DNA from 2 places in the Variovorax sp. Root434 genome. Region 2 is predicted to be linked to the other one. Evidence: riboswitches for the same ligand, from Rfam matches in the RefSeq annotation. Region 2 holds a riboswitch; the other holds the start of a gene.
What was found. Region 2 has a riboswitch for glycine ahead of ASD05_RS23765 (D-amino acid dehydrogenase). Riboswitches for the same ligand answer to the same signal wherever they lie in the genome.
Positions count from the first base shown of each region.

Region 1: linked by a shared signal. The riboswitch ahead of gcvT (glycine cleavage system aminomethyltransferase GcvT) and the one ahead of ASD05_RS23765 (D-amino acid dehydrogenase) in region 2 are both predicted to bind glycine.

Region 1 covers NZ_LMEK01000012.1:72,964-81,639, reverse strand. Annotated here, with positions in the region: gene ASD05_RS10980 (TRAP transporter small permease) at 1-109, shown strand, start outside; gene ASD05_RS10975 (TRAP transporter large permease) at 106-1,383, shown strand; gene ASD05_RS10970 (hypothetical protein) at 1,538-2,074, shown strand; gene ASD05_RS10965 (YkvA family protein) at 2,120-2,527, shown strand; glycine riboswitch at 2,573-2,663, shown strand; glycine riboswitch at 2,676-2,779, shown strand; gene gcvT (glycine cleavage system aminomethyltransferase GcvT) at 2,827-4,002, shown strand; gene gcvH (glycine cleavage system protein GcvH) at 4,047-4,418, shown strand; gene gcvP (aminomethyl-transferring glycine dehydrogenase) at 4,473-7,382, shown strand; gene ASD05_RS10945 (hypothetical protein) at 7,401-7,682, opposite strand; gene ASD05_RS10940 (DUF3014 domain-containing protein) at 7,778-8,676, opposite strand, start outside.
Region 2 covers NZ_LMEK01000025.1:651,665-660,340, forward strand. Annotated here, with positions in the region: gene ASD05_RS23730 (FkbM family methyltransferase) at 1-141, opposite strand, end outside; gene gmd (GDP-mannose 4,6-dehydratase) at 429-1,466, shown strand; gene ASD05_RS23740 (NAD-dependent epimerase/dehydratase family protein) at 1,463-2,341, shown strand; gene rfbC (dTDP-4-dehydrorhamnose 3,5-epimerase) at 2,727-3,275, opposite strand; gene rfbA (glucose-1-phosphate thymidylyltransferase RfbA) at 3,272-4,168, opposite strand; gene rfbD (dTDP-4-dehydrorhamnose reductase) at 4,189-5,079, opposite strand; gene rfbB (dTDP-glucose 4,6-dehydratase) at 5,076-6,146, opposite strand; glycine riboswitch at 6,261-6,357, shown strand; glycine riboswitch at 6,365-6,470, shown strand; gene ASD05_RS23765 (D-amino acid dehydrogenase) at 6,562-7,863, shown strand; gene ASD05_RS23770 (FIST C-terminal domain-containing protein) at 7,870-8,676, opposite strand, start outside.

The DNA of each region.
Region 1 (8,676 bases), on a different contig from region 2:
CATGATGTGGTCCTACCTGGCGCTGCCGGTCGGCTCGCTGTTCTGCCTGTTCGGCATCGTCGGCAATTTTCTCGATCCCAAGCGGCTCGAACTGGAGACCGCGCAATGAGTGTCGTGATGGTTGCAACGATGGTGGTGTGCTTCGCACTGTCGATCTCGGTGGCGGTGTCCATCGGGCTGGCGTCGATCCTGGGCATCCAGGTGGCCAACGCCAACATGCTGATCTCCGTGAAGGAGATGTTCAACGCGATCAACAAGTTTCCGCTGGCGGCCATCCCGTTCTTCATCCTGGCCGGCAACCTGATGGAAACCGGCGGCATCTCCCGCCGGCTGGTCGAGTTCGCCAAGAGCATCGTGGGCGGCGTGCAGGGCGGCCTGCCCATGACCTGCGTGCTCACCTGCATGATCTTCGCGGCGGTGTCGGGCTCGTCGGTGGCCACCACCTTCGCGATCGGCGCCATCCTGATCCCGGCGCTCATCAAGCACGGCTACCCCACGGCGTACGCGGCGGCGCTGCAGGCCACCAGCGCCGAGCTGGGCGTGATCATCCCGCCCTCGATCCCGATGATCCTCTACGGCGTGAGCGCCGAGGTGTCCATCGGCGAGCTGTTCATCGCGGGTTTCGGCCCCGGCATTCTCATCAGCGTGGCGCTGATGCTGTTCGTCTGGGCATTCTGCAAGTGGAAGGGCTGGGGCAAGAACGACGGCGACGGCCGCATGCCCTTCGGCCGCGCGCTGTGGCAGGCCGGCTGGGCGCTGCTGATGCCCGTCATCATCCTGGGCGGCATCTACGGCGGCATCTTCACGCCGACCGAGGCCTCGGCGGTGGCGGTGTTCTACGCGCTGGTGGTGGGCATACTGATCTACCGCGAGATCAAGCTGCAGGACCTGTACGCGGTCCTGCGCAAGTCGGTGCTGTCGTCGGCGGTGATCATGTTCATCATCGCCAACGCGGGGTTGTTCGCGTTCCTGATCACGCGCGCGGGCGTACCCGACGCCATCGGCCACTGGCTGCAGGAAGTCCTGAAGTCGCCGGCGATGTTCCTGCTGGGCGTGAATGCGGCGCTGTTCGTCATCGGCATGTTCATCGAGACCAGTGCGGCCATCATCGTGCTCGCGCCGATCCTGGCGCCGGTGGCGGTGCACTTCGGCATCGACCCGGTGCACTTCGGGCTGATCATGGTGGTCAACCTCGCGCTGGGCATGATCACGCCGCCCTTCGGCGTGAACCTGTTCGCGGCCTGTACGGTGGCCCGCATCTCGCTCGATCGGATCGTGAAATACCTGGTGCCCTTCGTGCTGGTGATCCTGGCCTGCCTGATGGTGATCACCTACGTGCCGTGGATCTCGCTCGCGCTGCGGGACCTGGTCTATACCAAGTAGCCGAGGCACGGTCCACGCCGGGCAGCGCGCCAGGCGTGCGGCGGACACGCGGGCCGGCCGGGGCGGCCATTGGCCCTGCGAGGAAAACGGGTAATAAAGATGTCACCGCTTGCAACGATGCTGTGCCCATCGATTCCCCAAAGCTGTGGCTGCCATGTTTCCCACCAAGACCGACAAGGCGCGCGACGAACTCCAGGGCGGACAGCGCACGCTCAGCCAGCGCGAGCGCGCCCTGCTGCTGATGGCCGACGGCCGGCGCTCGCTGACCGACTTCAGCGCGCTGTTCCCCGACCGGCATGAAGCCGAGTTGGCGATCCGGGCGCTGATCCAGAGGGGCTATCTGCAGGGCCTGCAAGCCGCGGGCGCACCGGCACCCGCCCAGCCCGCGCCGATCCCCGCCGACGAACCGATCCGCCTCCCCACCTCGGCCGACACCTTCGACGGCAAGCGCTCGCTGGCCACCACGCGCATGTTCCTGTTCGACATCTGCGAGCGCATGTTCGTGCGGCGCGACCCGAAGTTCGCGCTGCAGATGCGCGACGCGCTGCGCGAGGCGCGCGACCGCGAGGCGATGCTGACCATCGCCGCGCTGATGCTGACCGAGATCGAGAAAACCGCCGGTGTGGAGCGGGCCGAATCGCTGCGCGAGCGCATCGACCGGCTGCTGCCGCCGGCCGAAATCGTTCATTGAAGAGCGCACCACGGGCGCGAACGCAGCCTGTGACACCATCGCGAGGTGAACTCCGCCCCTGAAAAACCGCCCCTGTCCGAACGGCTTCGCGCCTGGGCCCGGCGCGTCAAGCGCGACGGCGTCACGCTGTGGTTCGCGGGCAGGCATGCATCCACCCCGTGGTATGCCAAGGCACTGGGCATGTTCGTGGTCGCCTACGCGCTCAGCCCGATCGATCTCATTCCCGACTTCATCCCGGTCCTGGGCTACCTGGACGACGTTCTCCTGCTGCCGGGGCTGATCTGGCTTGCGATCCGGATGATTCCGCCGCCGGTGCTCGCGGAGTGCCGCCGGCAAGCCGACGACTGGATGCAGAAGTCGGGCGCCAGGCCGACCAGCCGGTATGGCGCCGCGCTTGTCGTGGCTGTGTGGATCGCGGTCGGCGTCGCGGCGTGGCGCCTGTGGTCGCGATAGGGACGAGGGGCAAGTCCGGGGCTGCGGGCTGCGCGATCCACTACACTCGCCGGGTCAGGAGAGAGCCCCGCATGCCGGGGCCGCCGAAGGCGCAGGGGATTCCCGAACGCTCAGGCAAAAGGACTGACAAGGCACTGGTGAACACCGGTGTTTCCTTGCTGGAGAGAGGCCGTTGCCAAGCAACGGCCCACCGAAGGAGCAAACCCCGATCGTGGGGCGAATCTCTCAGGTAAAGCGGACAGCAGGGGTGGCCCATGGCGTTGCAGCCATGGATTTCGACTGCCCCTTTGGAGTGCCCCGTGGCTGCTTCTTCCGCTCCCTCCGACGCCCCTCTTCTCAAGACGCCGCTGTACGACCTCCATCTGGAGCTCGGCGCCCGCATGGTGCCTTTCGCCGGCTATTCGATGCCCGTGCAATACCCCGCCGGCCTGATGGCCGAGCACAAGCACACGCGCGATGCGGCCGGCCTGTTCGACATTTCCCACATGGGACAGCTGCGCCTCGTCGGGCCCGATGCGGCAGCCGCCTTCGAAACCCTGATGCCCGTCGACGTGATCGACCTGCCAGCCGGCAAGCAGCGCTACGGCCTGCTGATCAACGACGAGGGCGGCATCCTCGACGACCTGATGTTCTTCAACGAAGGCCACGACTCGATCTTCGTGATCGTGAATGGGGCCTGCAAGGTGGCCGACATCGCGCACATCCAGCAGAAGATCGGCGCCCGCTGCGACGTGCAGCCCCTGCCCGATCACGCCCTGCTCGCACTGCAAGGCCCGCAGGCCGCCGCCACGCTGGCGCGGCTGTCGCCCGGCGTCGAGCGCTTCGTGTTCATGACGGGCGGAGCGGTGCAGATCGGCGGCATTCCCGCCTTCGTCACCCGCAGCGGCTATACCGGCGAGGACGGCTTCGAGATCTCGGTGGCCGCCAAGGACGCCGACGCCCTCGCCCGCCTGCTGCTGGCCCAGCCCGAGGTCAAGCCCATCGGCCTGGGCGCGCGCAATTCGCTGCGGCTCGAGGCCGGCCTTTGCCTGTACGGCCACGACATCGACACCACCACCACGCCGGTCGAGGCCTCGCTCAACTGGGCGATGCAGAAGGTGCGTCGCACCGGCGGCGCGCGCGAAGGCGGCTTTCCGGGCGCCGCGAAGATCCTGGCGCAGCTCACCGCATCCACCGTGGGCGCGGCAGGCCACACCGACCACGACACGCTGAAGCGCAAGCGCGTGGGCCTCGTTGCCCTCGAACGCATTCCGGTGCGCGACGGCACGGTGCTGCAATCGTTCGAAGGCCAGGACATCGGCCTCGTCACCAGCGGCCTGCTCGGCCCCACCGCCGACCGCTGCATCGCCATGGGCTACGTGGCCACCGCCTTCGCCGAGCCGGGCACGCGCATCCAGGCCATCGTGCGCGGAAAGCCGGTGCCGATGGAAGTCTCGACCATGCCTTTCGTGCCCACCCGCTACTACCGCGGCTAGGCTACGCACCCCGATCATCATTTTTTCCACGAGGAGTTTTTCACATGAGCATCAAGTACACCAAGGACCATGAATGGGTCTCGGCCGAAGGCGGCGCGGCCACCGTCGGCATCACCGTGCACGCGCAGGACGCGCTGGGCGATGTGGTGTTCGTCGACCTGCCCGAAGTCGGCAAGACCTTTGCCCAGGGCGAAGTCGCCGGCGTCGTCGAATCGGTCAAGGCCGCGGCCGACGTGTTCATGCCCGTGTCGGGCGAGATCACCGAAGTGAACGAAGCGCTGCGCGCCGACCCCTCGCTCGCCAACAGCGACCCGCTGGCCGGCGGCTGGTTCTTCAAGGTCAAGCTGAGCGAGCCGGCGCAGCTCGACGCGCTGCTCGATGCGGCCTCGTACGACAAGTTCGCCGCCGAGTCTTGATGCGCTGCTGAATACGGACCACCGCTCCCGCCCCTTCCGCCCTACTTCCCCGCCATGTCAAGCCACGCCCTCCCCTCCCTGCAACAACTAGAGAACGCCGAAGAATTCCTCGCCCGCCACATCGGCATCGATGCGGCGGACGAGGCGCGCATGCTGCCCGTGATCGGCTCGGAGACGCGGGCTGAGCTCATCGACGGCATCGTGCCCGCGGCCATTCGCCGCGCGAAGCCGATGCGGCTGCCCGCACCGGCGACCGAAGCCGATGCGCTGGCCGAGCTGAAGGTGATGGCGTCGAAGAACAAGGTGTTCCGCAACTTCATCGGCCAGGGCTACTACGGCACGCACACGCCGGGCGTCATCTTGCGCAACGTGCTCGAGAACCCCGCCTGGTACACCGCCTACACGCCCTACCAGGCCGAGATTTCGCAGGGCCGCATGGAAGCCCTGCTCAACTTCCAGACGATGGTGTGCGACCTCACGGGCATGGCCATCGCCAACGCGTCGATGCTCGACGAAGCCACGGCCGCGGCCGAAGCCATGACGCTCGCCAAGCGCAGCGTCAAGAGCAAGAGCAACGTGTTCCTGGTGTCGGGCGACTGCCATCCGCAGACCATCGAAGTCATCAGGACTCGCGCCGCGCCGCTGGGCATCGAGGTGAAGGTGAGCACCGTGTCGGAAACGCTGCCGCACCTGATGGTGAGCGGCGAATTCTTCGGCGTGCTTGCGCAATACCCCGCCACCACCGGCCACGTGCACGACCTGCGCCCGCTCGCGGGCCACGCGCACCAGTGCGACGCCGCCCTGATCGTCGCGGCCGACCTGCTGGCGCTGACGCTGCTGGTCGCGCCCGGCGAGTTCGACGCCGACATCGTCTGCGGCACCACGCAGCGCTTCGGCATGCCGCTGTGCAACGGCGGCCCGCACGCCGCGTACCTGGCCTGCCGCGATTCGTTCAAGCGCTCGCTGCCGGGCCGCCTGGTCGGCGTGAGCGTCGACACGCACGGCCAGCCCGCCTACCGACTCGCGCTGCAGACGCGCGAGCAGCACATCCGCCGCGAGAAGGCCACCTCCAACATCTGCACCGCGCAAGTGCTGCCGGCTGTGGTGGCCAGCATGTACGCCGTGTATCACGGGCCCGACGGGCTCACGCGCATCGCGCAGCGCGTGGCGGCGCTCACGGCCATCCTCGCCCGGGGCCTGTCGCAGATGGGCCGCGAGCCGGTCAACAGCACCGCCTTCGACTCGCTGACCATCCGCACCGGCGACGACACGGCCGCGATCATCGAGCGCGCACAGGCCGGCGGCGTCAACCTGCGCCAGCGCCTGCAGCAGCACCTGGGCATCTCGCTCGACGAGACCACCACGCGCACCGACATCGAGACGCTGTGGGCGCTGTTCGTGCCCGCCGGCACGCCGATGCCGCGCTTCGACGACCTGGCCGCCAACACCGTGCCGCTCATTCCCGAAGACCTGCGCCGCACCAGCGCCTTTCTCACGCACCCGGTGTTCAACACCCACAAGAGCGAGACCGCGATGCTGCGCTACATCCGCAGCCTGTCGGACAAGGACCTGGCGCTCGACCGCAGCATGATCCCGCTGGGCAGCTGCACCATGAAGCTCAACGCGACCAGCGAGATGATCCCCATCACCTGGCCCGAGTTCGCCAACATCCACCCCTTCGCACCGGCCGAGCAGCAGCAGGGCTATGCGCAGCTCGACGCGCAGCTGCGCGCATGGCTGTGCGAAGCCACCGGCTACGCCGGCATCAGCCTGCAGCCCAACGCCGGCTCGCAGGGCGAGTACGCGGGCCTGCTGGCCATCAAGTCCTTCCATGAGGCCAAGGGCCAAGGCCACCGCAACATCTGCCTGATTCCGTCGTCGGCGCACGGCACCAACCCGGCCAGCGCGCAGATGGTGGGCCTGCAGGTGGTGGTGACGGCCTGCGACGCGCAGGGCAACGTCGACATGGACGACCTGAAGCGCGCCTGCGAGAAGCACAGCGCCAACCTGGCCGCCGTGATGATCACCTACCCCAGCACGCACGGCGTGTTCGAAACGCGCGTGAAGGAACTGTGCGAGCTCGTGCACGAGCACGGCGGGCGCGTGTACGTCGACGGCGCCAACATGAACGCACTGGTCGGCGTGGCCGCGCCGGGCGAGTTCGGCGGCGATGTGAGCCACCTGAACCTGCACAAGACCTTCTGCATTCCACACGGTGGCGGCGGCCCGGGCGTGGGCCCGGTCTGCGTGGTCGAAGACCTCGTGCCGTACCTGCCGGGCCATGCGACGGCCGGCGTCGCATCGAACGGCGTCGGTGCGGTTTCCGCAGCGCCGCTCGGCAATGCGGCGGTGCTACCGATCAGCTGGATGTACTGCCGCATGATGGGCGCGAAGGGCCTGCAGGCCGCGACCGAAACGGCCATCCTCAGCGCCAACTACATCAGCGCGCGCCTGAAGGACCACTACCCGACGCTGTACGCGAGCCCCAACGGCCACGTCGCGCACGAGTGCATCCTCGACCTGCGCCCGCTCAAGGACACCAGCGGCGTCACCGCCGAGGACGTGGCCAAGCGCCTGATCGACTACGGCTTCCACGCGCCCACGCTGAGCTTCCCGGTGCCGGGCACGCTGATGGTCGAGCCGACCGAGAGCGAGCCGCTGGCCGAGCTCGACCGCTTCGTCGATGCGATGATCGCCATCCGCGGCGAGATCCGCCGCATCGAGGAAGGCGTCTGGCCGAAGGACGACAACCCGCTCAAGCACGCGCCGCACACGGCTGCGAGCCTGCTCGGCACCGAGTGGCCGCATCCCTACTCGCGCGAACTGGGCGCGTTCCCGCTGGCCGAGCTCAAGCAGGCCAAGTACTGGCCGCCGATCGGTCGCGTCGACAACGTGTACGGCGACCGCAACCTGTTCTGCAGCTGCGTGCCGGTGGGCGAATACCAGGAAACCGAAGAGGCCTGAGAAGGCCCGCAGGCGGGGTCAGCCGCGCCGCGCCGCGGCGCCCTTCTTCGGTGGGGATTCGCGGCGATAGATGGCCCACTTCACGGTCAGGATGTCCGCGGCGATCTTGGCCGCATTGACGCCCGCATAGGCCTCGGACGGGTTGAACTGGAATGCCTCCTGGTATCGCTTGACCTGCGCGTAGTCCTGGTCGAAGGTCATCGGGCCCATGAGTTCGGCAGGATCAGTGCCCGCGGGAAGCGCGAGGAATTTCTCCGGATCGGTGGCACTCTGGTAGAGGTCGACGCTCATCGGGTTCATACGTTTGTCCTCGAGATCTTGGTCTTGGGAACAAATCATCTGCGGCATCCGCGCGGCATGCAATCGGTCCGCGCCTACACGGCGCACCGTGCGGGTCAGGGTTGTTTCTTCTTCGCCAGGCCCGCCGTGGCAATTTGCTCGCGAAAACCGCGCAGGCTGGCCTTCAGCCTGCGTTCGTTTTCGAGCCCCACGCGCACCATGATCTTCTGGCCGGAAGAGAGCGACTCCAACTGCGAATCGGCGTATTCGTAGCGCACCCAGGGCCGCTGCGAAGGAACATTGCCCTTCACCTCGACCAACCGCACCTGCACCGGGCCGGCGGGCTCCGGCGCCTGCAGCAGGTGGTCGATCACGGCAATGAGCCGGTCGTTGAAGTAGCGCCCCGGATAGCCCAGTTCTTCATAGGCTTGCTGGAACAGCGGGTAGAGCCGGGCATACGTCTTGGCCGCCTTCGCAGGATCGACCGATTCGGCAAACAGCACGATGGCGTTGTAGCGCGCGGCGTTGTTGGGCGCGATGACCTGTTTCTCGCCCTGCCCTGCGGTGATGAAGCGCTGCCTGGCCGGCTGCACCGGCCAAGCGCTCGCGGGCGCCTGCTCGCGCGCGAGGTTGTCGACCGTTGCCACGAAGCGGCGCACGACGCCGTCGAACTTCAGGAAGTCGGCCACGTTCTTGCTGCCGAGCAGGTCCACGAGCGCCTTCATCACGCGCGTATCGGAATCGGTGACGGTCGGCAGCCCCGTGTCGGGCACGGCAATCGCGTCGATGGGGTTGCGCGGCTCCAGGGACTCGGGCGCGGGTGCGGGTGCCGGTGCGGGCGCGAGCCCGTCGTTCGGCGCCGCGGCCACCGGCGGAGCCTCGGGTAGCTGTTGCTGCTGCTGATACCAGCGCCAGCCGACGAAGGCCGTCCCGAGCAACACCAGCATGAAGGCGACGATGGCGCCTATGGGCATTTCGCGGCGTGGCCGGAATTCGGGGGAATCGTCCCCGGAGC
Region 2 (8,676 bases):
CTTGTCGCTGAAGGCTCTAGTCACAGAATCTAGATCAGGAGACCAGGCACCAACGTCCACGTAGAAGCCGACTCGAACGTGACTGAGCGCTCGCCAGAGCATCACGTCTTCAGAATTTTGAGCGTAAGAAATGAAAGGCATTTATTTTTTTGGCCTCACCTGCAGGTGTGGGGAAGGAGGTCAAGATCCGAACAAAGAAAGCGGAGCTTCCGAGTTGACATAGGTAGCATAACCACTTACCTGCGCCTTGGATTCGATGTCCGCCGTCAGAAAAGAGACCGTATCACATGACAGCTGACGCAAGTTCCATCTCGCTTACGTTCCTGCTCGCGGAGCGGGATCGTCTTTGCGGCAAAATTCAAGGGTCTTCACTCTGAGCTTTCCAGCCATCGAGCGTTGACCCCGATCTATTTGAATGAGAGATTTACATGAAGAAACACGCCGTCGTCACAGGCATCACCGGACAAGATGGGGCTTACTTGGCCGAGCTGCTACTAAGCAAGGGCTACGTAGTCTACGGTACCTATCGACGGACCAGTTCCGTCAACCTCTGGCGCATCGAAGAGCTTGGCATTCAGAACAATCCCGACTTGAACCTCATCGAATACGATCTAACGGATCTCGGCAGTTCAATCGGGCTGATCCGCGACACAGCTCCTGACGAGGTTTACAACCTCGCTGCTCAGAGCTTCGTTGGCGTGAGCTTCAACCAGCCTGTCGCCACGGCACAGATCACGGGCATTGGCGCGCTGCATCTGCTCGAAGCCATTCGCCTTGTCAACCCCAAGATTCGCTTCTACCAAGCCTCAACCTCCGAGATGTTCGGTCAGGTACAGGCTATTCCGCAGGTCGAAGAAACTCCGTTCTACCCACGCAGCCCCTATGGCGTGGCCAAGCTCTACGCGCACTGGATGACCATCAACTACCGTGAAAGCTACGACATCTTCGGCTGCAGCGGCATCCTGTTCAATCACGAGAGCCCGTTGCGTGGTCGCGAGTTCGTGACACGAAAGATCACCGACAGTGTCGCCAAGATCAAGCTCGGCAAGCTCGATGTACTGGAACTCGGCAACCTCGATGCCAAGCGCGACTGGGGCTTTGCGAAGGAGTATGTTGAAGGCATGTGGCGCATGCTGCAGGTCGATGAACCAGACACATATGTGCTGGCCACAAACCGCACGGAGACCGTGCGCGATTTCGTGAGCATGGCGTTCAAGGGTGCGGGCATCAACGTTGAGTTCAAGGGAAGCGGCGAAGCCGAATCCGCCGTCGATACGGCAACCGGCAAGATCGTGATGCGCGTGAATCCGAAGTTCTATCGGCCCGCCGAAGTCGAACTTTTGATCGGCAACCCCGCCAAGGCCAAGGCCAAGCTGGGATGGGAGCCCGCGACCACACTGGAGCAGCTGTGCCAGATGATGGTCGAAGCCGATGTACGCCGGAATACGCAGGGCTTTTCGTTTTGAAGATTCTGCTGACTGGCGCAGAGGGTTTCACCGGCCGACTGTTTGCTGAGCGCGCCGTAGCAGCAGGCCACACTGTGGTCGCACTGCAAGCCGACCTGACGAACGCCAACGCGCTATGCGACGAAGTGCTAGGTATCACACCAGATGCCGTGGTGCATCTGGCGGCAATCAGCTTCGTCGGCCATGCCCACAACGAGGCGTTCTACGCCGTCAACGTGGTCGGCACGACCAACCTGCTAAGCGCGTTGACCCAGCTGCCAGTGCGTCCGAATCGCGTGCTCCTTGCCAGCAGTGCAAACATCTACGGCAATACCACCCACTCGCCCATCGACGAGACGCAGACGCCAGCGCCTGCCAATCATTACGGCATGAGCAAGCTGGCCATGGAATACATGGCGCGCACGTATGCCGATCGGTTGAACCTGGTGATTACCCGTCCGTTCAACTACACCGGTCCAGGTCAGGACGTCAATTTCCTGATCCCGAAGCTCGCGATGCATTTCGCGGCACGTGAGCACTCCATTGCGCTGGGCAACCTGGACGTGGAACGCGAGTTCAACGATGTGCAGATGGTTTGCGATGCCTATCTGCAGTTGCTTTCATACGGCGAGCCCGGGGAAACGTACAACATCTGTTCAGGGCAGCCTTATGCGCTCCGATTCGTCATCGACACCTTTGTGCGCCTGACGGGACACTCCCCCCGCATCGAAATCAATCCCGCATTTGTACGGGAGAACGAAGTGCGCCGACTGTGCGGCAATGCAACGAAGCTCCAGGCACTTGTTGCAAAGCAGGGCATCCAGTTGTACACACCGTCGCTCGACGAAACCTTGCGGCGGATGCTCAAGGCGGCCGATGGCAACAAGGCTACTTGAACTCCGATCCACCATAGGGTTACCAACAACGCGAAACAGCTCACTCCATTTGTGGATGGCAGTTTGGGCTTTTCGCCTCTGTTCCAAACTGAGGCTGTTGCCGAATCAAATAGAGATCACCCGCCGTCTTCTGCTCGCCGAGCCATGCTGCCTGCGGCCAACAGCCTTTTGCATGGCAGCATCTAGGTGGCAGGGGTCACCATTTGGCGACCTTGCGTTTGAGCTGCGCCTTCCCTTTCAAAAGCCAAAGGGCTCCTTCAAAAAAAGAAACGGCTGCTAGCGCAGCAGCAAAAAACCCTCTCTACGAGCAGATTCGATCAGACCAGTGTTCCATCGAGATCGACCGCAATAACTCTTTGCTTCGAACCCGCAAGCTCCAACATACTTACGGGAACAAATCGCCTTCGTCCAGCGAAGACCCGACTGCATCTTTGGCGGAAAGCTGCGGCGGCGCGCCGGTATCAGGCCACGCGATGCTCAGTGCGGCATCATTCCACGCAATGCAGCGCTCGTAGGCGGGTGCGTAGTAATCTGTGGTCTTGTAGAGAAATTCAGCGCTCTCGCTCAGCACCAGGAAAGCATGCGCAAAACCTTCGGGCACCCATAACTGCTTGTGGTTTTCATCGGTTAGCTCCACGCCTACCCATTTGCCGAACGTTGGCGACGACTTTCGAATGTCCACCGCCACGTCGAACACAGAGCCTCGAACAACGCGCACCAGTTTCCCTTGCGGTTGCTGGATCTGATAGTGCAGCCCGCGCAGCACACCCTTCACAGATCGCGAGTGATTGTCCTGAACGAAGTCGACATGCTTGCCTACGGCTTCGTCGAAAGCCTTCTGATTAAAGCTCTCAAAAAAGAAACCGCGCGCATCGCCGAACACTTTGGGTTCGATCACCAGCACATCGGGAATGGCGGTGGGCGTTGCTTTCACGATCGCACCTCGTCGATCAACAGGTGTTTGAGGTATTTGCCATAGCCACTTTTCTCGAGCGGCGTGGCGAGCTTTTCGAGCTGCTCGGTGGAGATGAATCCATTGCGCCACGAAATCTCTTCGGGACACGCGATCTTCAATCCCTGCCGGTGCTCCAATGTCGCGATGAACTGCCCTGCTTCCAGCAGGCTGTCATGCGTACCCGTGTCCAGCCACGCATAACCGCGCTGCATGATCTGAACGTTCAACTGATCGAGATTGAGGTAAGCCTGATTGACGGCTGTGATCTCCAGCTCGCCGCGCGCGCTGGGCTTCACGGCCTTGGCGATATCGACGACCTGGTTGTCGTAGAAGTACAACCCGGTTACCGCATAACTGCTCTTCGGCTTCAGCGGCTTTTCCTCGATGCTGCTGGCTCTGCCCTCGGCGTCGAACGCGACCACGCCGTAGCGCTCAGGATCATGCACGTGGTAGGCGAACACGGTGGCGCCCGACTGCTTCGCATCCGCATCAGCGAGCAGGTGCGCAAAGTCGTGCCCATAGAAGAGGTTGTCCCCAAGCACCAGCGCACTCGGGTCATTGCCCACGAACTTGTCGCCAATGATGAACGCCTGCGCCAGCCCATCCGGGCTGGCCTGCACCGCATACTGCAGATTGATCCCCCACTGGCTCCCATCCCCCAGCAACTGCTGGAACCGCGGCGTGTCCTGCGGCGTGCTGATGATCAGAATGTCGCGCATTCCGCCGAGCATCAGTGTGCTCAGCGGGTAGTAGATCATCGGCTTGTCGTACACCGGCAGGAGCTGCTTGCTCATGGCCAATGTGGCCGGATGCAGGCGGGTGCCCGAACCGCCGGCCAGGATGATGCCTTTGCGTTGCGTCGTCGTGGTCATGTACTTTTTCTCGTAAAGATTCAAAGGATCTCGCGCAGCATGCGCGCAACGCCTTCCTGCCAGGGCGGCAGGCGCAGGCCGAAGGTGGTCTGCAGCTTGGAGGTGTCGAGCCGGGAGTTGTGCGGGCGCTTCGCCGGAGTCGGGAAGGCGCTGGTGGGCACCGCCTCGACGGCCTGCGGGCCGGCCTTGAGTTCAACGCCGGCCTGCTGCGCCAGTTCGAGCACGAAACGCGCATAGCCGTGCCACGTCGTCTCGCCACCGGCAATCGCGTGATAGAGACCCGCCTTCGCCGGATCCTGCAGCGTGGCTCGAATGGCGTGTGCCGTCACGTCGGCCAGCAGCTCGGCCCCGGTCGGCGCGCCGAACTGGTCGTCGATGACGGTCAGCTTCTCGCGCTCCTTCGCCAGCCGCAGCATGGTCTTGGCGAAGTTGCCGCCGCGCGCCGCATATACCCAGCTCGTGCGAAAGATCAGATGGTTTGGGCAGTTCTGCGCCACCAGTTGCTCGCCTTCGAGCTTGGTCTGTCCGTACACGCTGAGCGGGCCGGTCGCGTCGCCTTCTTTCCAGGGCTTGGTGCCGCTGCCGTCGAAGACGTAGTCGGTCGAGTAGTGCACCATCAACGCTCCGATCTGGCGGGCCGCCTCGGCCAACACGCCAGGCGAGGTTGCGTTGAGCTTGCGCGCGAAATCGGGCTCGCTCTCGGCCTTGTCGACCGCCGTGTGCGCCGCGGCATTGACGATCACGTCGGGGCGAACCTTCAGCACCGTCTCGGCCAGTTGCTCGGGGCGGCTGAAGTCGGCGTTGAAATCGGTGCTGTCGAAGTCGAGCGCGACCAGTTCACCCAGCGGCGCAAGGCTGCGCTGCAGTTCCCAGCCGACCTGCCCGCCTTTTCCAAGCAGCAGCAGCTTCATGCCGCGACCTTCGCGTCGTACTGCTTTTCGACCCACTCGCGGTAGGCGCCGCTTTGCACGTTGCGCACCCACTCGCTGTTCGCGAGGTACCACTCCACGGTCTTGCGGATGCCGGTGTCGAAGGTTTCGGCGGGCTTCCAGCCGAGTTCGCGCTCGAGCTTGCGCGCGTCGATGGCGTAGCGGCGGTCATGACCCGGACGGTCCGTGACGTAGGTGATCTGCTCCTTGTACGGCTTGCCATCCGCGCGCGGTCGCAGCTCGTCGAGCAGCGCACACACGGTGTCGACGATCTCGATGTTGGGCTTCTCGTTCCAGCCGCCGACGTTGTAGGTCTCGCCCAGCTTGCCGGCCTCGAGCACACGGCGGATGGCGCTGCAGTGATCCTTCACGTAGAGCCAGTCGCGCACCTGCATGCCGTCGCCGTACACGGGCAGGTTCTTGCCGGCCAGCGCGTTGACGATCATCAGCGGGATCAGCTTCTCGGGGAAGTGGAACGGGCCATAGTTGTTCGAGCAGTTGGTGGTGACCACCGGCAGGCCGTAGGTGTGGTGCCAGGCGCGCACGAGGTGGTCGCTGGCGGCCTTGCTGGCCGAATACGGGCTGTTGGGCTCGTACTTGTTTTCTTCGGTGAAGGCCGGATCGGTCTTGGAGAGCGAGCCGTAGACCTCGTCGGTCGACACGTGCAGGAAGCGTAAGGCGGCTTTCTGGTCGGCCGGCAGTGCGCTCCAGAAGCCGCGCACGGATTCGAGCAGGCGGAAGGTGCCGAGCACGTTGGTCTGCACGAAGTCTTCGGGGCCGTGGATGGAACGGTCCACATGCGATTCGGCCGCAAAGTTCACCACGGCGCGGGGCTTGTGTTCGGCCAGCAAACGGTCGAGCAGCGCGCTGTCGCCGATGTCGCCCTGCACGAAGATGTGCTTCGGGTTGTCCTTGAGCGATGCGAGCGTCTCGAGATTGCCTGCGTAGGTCAGCTTGTCGAGGTTCACGACCGGCTCGTCGCTGTTGGCGATCCAGTCGAGTACGAAATTGGCGCCGATGAAGCCGGCGCCGCCGGTTACCAGGATCATGGGGTCCCCTGAATGTTTGTGAGAAGTTCGGTGCGGCAGATTAACAAATGATTATCCCATCGCTCATATGGGCAAAAGTCACAGGTCGGTAGTCGCACGAACCTCGCCTACAATCGCCCCACTGCAGGAGAGCGGGCCACCCCGGTGGCCCTACCGAAGGCGCAAACTCCCATAAACGCTCAGGTCGGCCCGAACAAGGGGTCTGTACTGCACCAACTGAAACGCCGTCTGGAGAGCCGCCACGCCATGTGGCGCACCGAAGGAGCAAACCCTCTGCGGGCGCAGCGGGTGAATCTCTCAGGTACCGAGGACAGGGGGAGCGGCAACTTGGACGGCGGTCGTCCGGTTGCTTGCTATTGATTCAATAGCACACCACACCCGCCATTCAAGCGTTGCAACCTCAAAGGTACTTGAAATGCGTGTGATCGTTCTTGGCGCCGGCCTGCTCGGCGTGACCTCGGCTTACTACCTCCAGCAACTCGGCCACGAAGTGACCGTGATCGACCGGCAGGCCACCCCGGCCGCCGAAACCAGCTTCGCCAACGGCGGGCAGATCTCGGTCAGCCATGCCGAACCCTGGGCCAATCCCAGCGCGCCGCTGAAGGTGCTGCAGTGGCTGGGCAAGGAAGACGCCCCGCTGCTCTTCCGCATCCGCGCCGACATGCGCCAGTGGCTCTGGGGCCTGCAGTTCCTGCGCGAATGCACCCCGGCACGCACGCGGCACAACATCGAGCAGATCGTGCGTCTTGGTACATACAGCCGCTCGATGTTGCAACAGTTGCGCCGCGACACCGGCCTGAACTATGACCAGCGCACACAGGGCATCCTGCACTTCTACACGACGCAGAAAGAGTTCGACGGCGCCCTCGCGCCCGCCGAGCAGATGCGCGCCCTGGGCTGCGAGCGCCAGGTCATCTCGGCCGACGAAGCCGTGAAGATCGAGCCCGCCCTCGCCCACATCCGCCCTCAGCTGGCTGGCGCCACCTACACGGCCGAGGACGAGTCCGGTGACGCCAATCGCTTCGCGCGCGAGCTGGTCGGCCTGGCCGCCGCGGCCGGCGTGAAGTTCCTCATGAGCCACACGGTGACCGCCTTGCGCGAAGCCGGCGGCAGCATCGACCACGTCGAGGCCACCGACAACGAAGGCCGCTTCCAGCGCATCCGCGGCGACGCCTTCGTGCTGGCGATGGGCTCCCTGAGCCCGCTGTACGCCGCGCCGCTGGGCATCAGCCTGCCGATCTATCCCGCCAAGGGCTACTCGGTGACGCTGCCCGTGAAGGACGCCTCGAAGGCGCACCAGGTCTCGCTGACGGACGACGAATTCAAGCTCGTGTTCTCGCGCTACACGTCCGAGTCGGGCGACCGCCTGCGCATCGCCGGCACGGCCGAGCTCAACGGCTACGACCGCGACCTGAACCGGGTTCGCTGCGAAGCCATCGTGCGCCGCGTGGAAGAGCTGTTCCCCGGCGCCGGCGACACCACGCAGGCGCAGTTCTGGACCGGCCTGCGTCCCGCGACGCCGAGCAACGTGCCGCTGATCGGCAAGACGAAGCTGCCGAACCTGTTCCTCAACACGGGCCACGGCACGCTCGGCTGGACGCACGCCTGCGGTTCGGGCAAGTCGATCGCGCGCATCGTGAGCGGATTGGCGCCGGAGGTCGATTTCGCGTTCACCGGCATGCCCACGCCCGCGCCGCGCGCGCTGCAGCCGGCCTGATCGCCGTCAGTCGTTGCTGGCGAACACCGTCAGCACGCCGGTGTAGCCATACAGATGGTGGCGAGCGATCTCGCCCGCCGCGAAGAACCCCACCAGCGGCACGTCGCCCAGCGCGTGCCGCACGATCTGCAGTTCCGCCCCCGGCGCACCGAAGTGCGGACCGCCGCGCCCGGAACAGCTGACGTACACCGCCCCCGCGATGCGCCGCGCCGGATGCGGCGCCGCCTCGGCCTCGCCCGCCGCCACGGCGCGCGCGGTGGCCAGCGTCTGCTCTTCGGGCTCCAGTTCCTCGCGGATTTCGGCGCAGATGCGCATCAGGTCGGCACGCGCGGCCTGCGCATTGCGGCGGCAGAAGCTCAGCCGCATGCCGGCTTCGGCCACGTCGGCGATCGCGATGCCGCGGCGCGTCGGGTCCAGTCCGATGATGTGGCGCACCAGCACGTCGGCGCCCAGGTCCCCGGTGCGGCGGATGCCGTCGCTGCCCGCATAAGCCAGGCCGACCAGCGTGTTGCGCACCGCATCGATGGCCTCCTGCGGCCGCTCGAGCGACACCTGCAGGTCGGCCAGCAGCACGTCGAGCGCCGGCTCGCCGTCGAGCTTCAGCAGCAGGTTGCCGTCGGCTTCGGTGATCTCGCGCTCGCGCGCTGCCCCCGATCGCAGTGGCTGGCAGCCCTGCGTGACGCGCGACACCAGCCGCACGCCCTCGCCGAACACCACGCCCGACAAGCCACCCGAGAACACCCCGCCCGCAGCCCCGTGCCCGCGGATGTTGCCGTTGCCGCCAACCGCGAACTGCAGCGCGCTGCCACGCCC